3 regions of the Marinobacter sp. CH_CUG1437-1 genome follow, and region 2 is predicted to be linked to each of the others. Evidence: predicted binding sites of a transcription regulator. Region 2 holds the regulator's gene; each other region holds the start of a gene.
The links. The regulator LexA, encoded in region 2, represses DNA repair genes until DNA is damaged. The targets are predictions, from matches to a motif close to CTGTNTNNNNANACAG.
Positions count from the first base shown of each region.

Region 1: a site for LexA is predicted at 1,234-1,249, ahead of recN (DNA repair protein RecN). Genes of this name have one in related genera too.
Region 3: a site for LexA is predicted at 1,015-1,030, ahead of recA (recombinase RecA). Genes of this name have one in related genera too.

Region 1 covers NZ_JAYMEW010000001.1:1,178,305-1,180,571, reverse strand. Annotated here, with positions in the region: gene dnaK (molecular chaperone DnaK) at 1-357, opposite strand, end outside; gene grpE (nucleotide exchange factor GrpE) at 450-1,052, opposite strand; gene recN (DNA repair protein RecN) at 1,308-2,267, shown strand, end outside.
Region 2 covers NZ_JAYMEW010000003.1:671,874-674,140, forward strand. Annotated here, with positions in the region: gene WA411_RS11865 (amidoligase family protein) at 1-519, opposite strand, end outside; gene lexA (transcriptional repressor LexA) at 759-1,370, shown strand; gene WA411_RS11875 (cell division inhibitor SulA) at 1,413-1,904, shown strand; gene WA411_RS11880 (hypothetical protein) at 1,909-2,169, opposite strand; gene WA411_RS11885 (DUF6586 family protein) at 2,221-2,267, opposite strand, start outside.
Region 3 covers NZ_JAYMEW010000006.1:163,103-165,369, forward strand. Annotated here, with positions in the region: gene recA (recombinase RecA) at 1-915, opposite strand, end outside; gene pncC (nicotinamide-nucleotide amidase) at 1,082-1,582, opposite strand; gene mutS (DNA mismatch repair protein MutS) at 1,664-2,267, shown strand, end outside.

The sequences.
Region 1 (2,267 bases), on a different contig from region 2:
AACTTCTGCAGACACCTGCGGCGGCGCCATCTTTTCGCCTTTCACTTCTACCCAGGCGTCACCGTTGTCCGCCTTGGTAATTTTATAAGGCACCATCTTGATGTCTTTCTGAACAACATCGTCCTCGAAACGACGACCGATCAGACGCTTGATGGCGTACAGGGTATTGTTCGGGTTGGTTACCGCCTGACGCTTGGCTGACTGGCCCACCAGGGTTTCACCATCATCGGTGTAGGCGATGATGGACGGGGTGGTGCGATCACCCTCGGCGTTTTCAATTACCTTCACCTTATCGCCATCCATGATGGCAACACAGGAGTTGGTCGTTCCCAGATCGATACCGATAATTTTGCTCATTGAGTCACTCCAATTCTTCTGAATGCTTTCCCGGAGGGGATTAGCCTCCGCTTTCGCTATTTACTGGCTATATTGGCGCTTTAATCGGCTTTTCAAGCCTGCTCATCAATTTTTGGTGCGTCTTCCGCCTTGGCGACCATCACCATGGCCGGCCGCACAACCCGACCATTCAGCAGATAGCCTTTCTGAACCACGGCAACCACACTGTTTGGCTCTGCATCAGGCGCGGGCACCATGGACATGGCTTCGTGCTGCTGGGGATCGAACGGTTCGCCCACAGGGTTAAGCTGCTCAACGTTGAACTTCTTCAGACTGGACATGAACAGATTCAGTGTCATTTCCACACCTTCACGGATGGACGCAACCAACTCGCCCGATTCCTCGTGCCCTTCAGTGCTCTCGACCGCCTTCTCAAGACTGTCCGCAACCGGCAGCAACTCCTTGACGAACTTTTCAAGGGCAAACTTGTGAGCTTTCTCCACATCAATTTCGGCGCGACGCCGAACGTTCTGCATCTCCGCCTGGGAGCGCAGCATCTGCTCCTGAAACTCCTGAACCTGAGCCTTGAGCGCTTCCACTTCGGAGACTTCGCCGTTTTCTCCAGCCTCGCCTTCGGCTGATTGGGCTTCCTCTTTGGCAGCCTCGAGGGCTTCGTTCAGTTCCTCGTGCTCGTTCCGGTTCTCGTCAGTGCTCATGGCTACTCCTGCTTGTTCGAATGCGGCCCACTATCAGTGGCCGGTTAAACATGGGCTCCGGCCGCAGCGAGCCGGAAAATGTCGTTGCGAACGGATATGGGGCCCGCTCTTCAGGTTTCAACCACCAATGCCTGCATTCCTGAAGAAAATCCCATCCGCCGATTTGCAAACAACAAAAACCCTGTATATATTCACAGCAACTGTATACATCCACAGTGTTTTGCCGGTCTCAGGAAAAACGCGGAGGTTATCTGCATGCTGACTCAACTTACGGTTTCCAATTACGCCATCGCCGAACGGGTGGAACTCCACTTCAACAAGGGCATGACGGCGCTCACCGGCGAGACCGGCGCTGGCAAATCTATCGTACTGGACGCCCTGGGCCTGGCCATGGGCGGGCGCGCAGATGCCGGAGCAGTCCGCCATGGCGCCAAGCGCGCTGATATTACCGCCACCTTCGACGTGTCCGGCATTCCCGAAGCGGGAGACTGGCTCGCCCAGCACGAACTGGATGACGACAACGACTGCATCCTGCGCCGGGTGATCAGCAAGGATGGCCGCTCCCGGGCCTACATCAATGGCCAGCCCTGCCCACTGAACCATTTGAAGGAACTTGGCGGGCTGTTGATGGACATTCACAGCCAGCATCAACATCAGTCGCTGTTACGCAAGGACACCCACCGCAAACTGGTGGACGAGTTTGCCGGCGTTGAAGCCCTGGCCGCCGACACCCGCGAGGCCTGGAAAACCTGGAACCAGATCCGCCAACGGCTGACCGAGCGTCGGCAGAACGCCGACGAAGCGGAGGCCAAGCTGCAACTGCTGCGTTACCAGGTGGAAGAACTGGACCGCCTGGCTCTGGAAGACGGCGAACAGGAACAACTGGAACAAGAGCAGGCGCAACTGAGCCAGGCCGACGCGGTTCTGCACAGCAGCCACCAGGCTGCGCTGCTGTGCACCGAAGATGAGACCAGCGCAGCCGACCTGGTTCGCCAGGCACTGCAACAACTGGAACAGCTTCCCGTGGACGTGCCCGCGCTGGCCGACACCATCCAGATGTTGAACGAAGCCCAGATTCAGATCAGCGAAGCCGGCGACAATCTGCGTCATTTTGTCGAAGATTATGAGGCCGATCCGGCTCGCCTGGCGGAAGTGGAAGAGCGGCTCAGCGCTATTTACCAGATGGCCCGCAAACACCGGATCACACCGGAGGAA
Region 2 (2,267 bases):
CGCCGCGAAGGCCTGGAAGTATCGAACCATTGTTTCCGGGCTGAGATCGGGCAGTTCCGGGTTCAACTGGAGGCCGAAGGCAAAATAGATGGCATCCCGGCTGCCCAGAGCGCCTGCTTTCCTGAGGTCTTCAACGAGAGATTCGATAGTCTCCAGGCTGGAGAAAGGCAGGGGTGGGCTGATGATTTCCAGGGGCACAACCCGTTCTGCGGCAGCATCAATCACATCCATCGCCTGGCCGCCCAGTTCCCGGATCGACTGAGGCAGGCGTTCATCGGCCAGATCAAGGTCCTTGATCGGGTCGGAATCCAGTTCCACCGTGAATTCGCCGAGTGCGGTCTCCAGCTTGGTCACGTAGCGTGACTGGAGCACCGGCGTCCCTTCAAGAAGGCTTGCTGCCAGGGTGACCAGTTCATCGTAGCCCAGACCAGACAATTCGATCTCGACACCCACGCGGCGTTCCCGGCCTTCGTTTGTCTCTAGGATATCAGGCATCCTGCAACTACTGGCTTGCGTCATGCTACTTCCTGACTTGCGAGGGCTTGAACACTAACCATATCACACCGCTGCTGATCTTCATGGTTAACCCAATGCAAGAAAATCACGGGCCTGACTTTACACTGGATAAAACACTGTATATAGTCAGTTTACTGTATAAAAAAACAGGGCGCCTGAAGCAGGCTATCCGGAGCAGGCTATCCGGAGCAGGCATTCCCGGACTGCGGATACTGGCACCGACCCCGATACAACGGAGTAGCTTGATGAAACTCACAGCAAGGCAGTCACAGGTACTGGATATCATACGCCGCTACGTCGATGAGACCGGCTATCCGCCAACTCGTGCTGAAATCGCAGCTGAACTGGGTTTTCGTTCGGCCAATGCTGCAGAGGAGCATCTTCGTGCGCTGGCTCGGAAGGGGGCCATTGAGATGGTGCCAGGGGCCAGCCGCGGTATCCGGCTGCCAGAGGCAGAGGAGGATCTTGGGCTGCCGGTGATCGGGCAGGTTGCCGCTGGTAGTCCGATCCTGGCCCAGGAGCACGTTGAGGATCACTGCACGCTCCAGCCCGAGTTCTTCTCGCCCTCGGCAGATTATCTACTGCGGGTCCGGGGCATGAGTATGAAAGATATCGGCATTCTTGATGGCGATTTGCTGGCAGTGCACAGCACCCAGGATGTTCACAACGGCCAGGTGGTCGTTGCCCGGGTCGGCGATGAGGTTACGGTAAAGCGTTTCCGCAAGGAAGGCTCGAAAGTCTACCTGATTGCCGAGAACGAAGAATTCGCACCCATTGAAGTAGACCTTACCGAGCAGGAATTGTTCATCGAAGGCCTGGGTGTGGGTGTTATCCGACGCTCTGATCTGCACTGATCAGTACGGATAACCTCTGATAGATTGGAAAACGGGTGAATTATGGAACAAATGAGCTTTAATCAGAATCTGGCTTACAATCCCAATGCTCTGTCCTGTTCAGTGCCGGCAACCGCCGCCCGCGAGCGACGCTCTGTCATTCGTGCCCGACGTTCTCCGGAATCCAACGAGACCAAGGTCTCTGGCAATGTGACGGAAATCATCTTGCCGGAAGGCCAGGTGGAAAACTTTCAGTTGCTGTTGCCCATGCTGACGCAGCTGAACCAGGAAAAGCGCTGGCTGGCCTGGATTGATCCGCCTCAGGCATTGGTCAGCAAGTGGCAGAAAATGCATGGGATCGTGGCTGGTGAGTTGTTAGTGCTTCGTTCAACGTCGGATTATTCCGCGCAGGAACTGGCCGAGCGAGCCCTCAGTGCAGGCACCTGCCATGCTGTGGTCATGTGGACCCGTAAACTGGGCCGCGCTGCCTTTGAGTCCCTGCAAAAAGCCTCTGCCGAAGGCAACAGCCATGGGGTCGTTCTCAGGCAGCGTTAATGACTCAGTGGAGAGTGTAGGAGGGCTGGGCGTCTGAAGCGTCCAGTTCGTCGTCTTCCCAGTCGATATCGTGGGCAACATTTCCGACCGCCTCGATACCTGCGGCGATCATTGCTTTAGCAACAGACATATCACGGTCTTCCATCATTTCCCGGGCTTCCTCCGAGAATGAGATCTTCACCAGTGGCGCACTGTCATCGTCAATGCGGCGCAGGGCGTAATCGCCGTTGGTCAGTTGCACAATTTCAAAAAACGATGGTGACATTCAGTAAACCTTCAAGTTAATCAGATCAGTGTAACCGGCAATTGGAGTGGTTCACCACTCGCTGTGCTGGTCTTCCAGATCGTCGGCAAAGTGTTTGA
Region 3 (2,267 bases), on a different contig from region 2:
GCAGGCATTCGCCTTGCCCTGGCCGATCTTGTCGCCGTTGTAGGCGTACCAGGCGCCGGATTTATCCACAAAGCCTTCCTTGACCCCCATATCCAGGACTTCCGCCATGTGGTAAATGCCCTTGCCGTACATGATCTGGAACTCGGCCTGTTTGAACGGCGGGGACACCTTGTTCTTGACCACTTTCACGCGGGTCTCGTTACCCACCACCTCGTCGCCGTCTTTAACGGAACCGATACGGCGGATATCCAGGCGCACAGAGGAATAGAATTTCAGGGCGTTACCACCGGTGGTGGTTTCCGGGCTGCCGAACATGACGCCGATTTTCATACGGATCTGGTTGATGAAGATCATCAGGCAGTTGGCATGCTTGACGTTACCCGTCAGTTTCCGCAGCGCCTGGGACATCAGTCGCGCCTGCAGGCCAACGTGGCTGTCGCCCATTTCACCCTCAATTTCCGCTTTCGGTGTCAGGGCCGCCACGGAGTCAACGATGATCACGTCAACCGCATTGGAACGCACCAGCATGTCGGCGATTTCCAAGGCCTGTTCACCGGTATCCGGCTGGGACACCAGAAGATCGTCCACATTCACGCCCAGCTTCTCGGCGTAGACCGGGTCGAGGGCGTGTTCGGCGTCGACAAACGCACAGGTTTTACCCGCCTTCTGTGCCTCGGCAATCACCTGCAGGGTGAGCGTGGTTTTACCGGAACTCTCCGGACCGTAGATCTCACAGATTCGACCATAAGGAAGGCCACCAATACCCAGGGCAACGTCCAGGCCCAGAGAACCGGTGGAGACCGCAGGAATGGCTTCGCGGGGCTGGTCACCCATTTTCATCACGGCGCCCTTGCCGAACTGGCGCTCGATCTGCCCAAGTGCTGCGCTCAATGCTTTCTTGCGGTTGTCTTCCATCAGTGCAAACCCTCTGTCGCCTGGGCCGCCGGGTCCCATAGTTAAGGCCGGCGGCGAAATAGTGGATCGGGAATCTCTACAGCTTGACCAGTCAATTCCCTGTATATTTGAACAGTATTAAAACATAACCCGGAGAGGAGACCAACCCCTCCGGATGTGAAAGCCGTCAGAGTTCGCCCACAAAATCGCTAACCCCTTGAAGAGCAAACAGAACGGCCTGGCGGCGGACCTGATCACGGTCGCCCTCGAAGTGCTTTACCAGCGCCACGGTGGTGGCCGGACTGCTGCCCCAGGCGAACCAGACGGTACCGACAGGCTTATCCTCGCTGCCACCGCCAGGCCCGGCAACGCCACTGATGGCCACGGCAACGTCGGCATCTGTTGCCACCAGGGCGCCGGCCACCATTTCCCGCACTACCGGCTCGCTGACCGCACCATGCTCATCCAGCGACTTCCGGGTCACGCCCAGGAGCCCCTGCTTGGCCTCATTGCTGTAGGTTACCAGACCGCCGAGCACATAGGCCGAAGACCCCGCCCGGTCGGTCAGCACTTTGGCAACCCAGCCGCCGGTACAACTTTCTGCCGTAGCCACTGTACGGCCGGTGCGCAGCAACCGCTCACCGAGGCGATTGCCTGCGTCTTCCAATTCCTGATCGCTGGCCAGCATAATGACCTCCTTCATTTCATCGCGGCGGTTATTTTCTTACAATTCACGCCTTCATCCAAAGCAAGGCTACCGGACCCGTTCATGTCAGCAGCTCAGACCGATCTTTCCAAGCACACCCCGATGATGCAGCAATACCTGAAGATCAAGGGCCAACACCCCAATGAACTGGTGTTCTACCGCATGGGGGATTTCTACGAGCTGTTTTACGAAGACGCCAAGAAAGCGGCCGAGCTAATGGACATCACCCTCACGGCCCGGGGCCAGTCCGGGGGCAACCCGATCCCCATGGCCGGCATCCCCTATCACTCTTCTGAGGGTTACATTGCCCGCCTGGTTCGGGCAGGTCAATCCATCGCCATCTGCGAGCAGATCGGTGACCCTGCCACCAGCAAGGGACCGGTTGAGCGCCAGGTGGTTCGGATCGTCACACCGGGGACCCTGAGTGACGACGCCTATCTTGAGGATCGCCGTGACAACCTTCTGGTCGCCATATATAACCACCGGGAACAGTTCGGTTTTGCCTCGCTCGACATCTCCAGCGGCCGCTTTGCGGTATCAGAGCTGGAGAACCTGGAAGCCCTGCAGGGCGAACTCCAGCGCCTGCGTCCGGCGGAAATTCTGATCAGCGAGGATTTTCCCTACGAGGAAATACTGGAGGGCTTCACCGGTATCCGCCGTCAGGGCC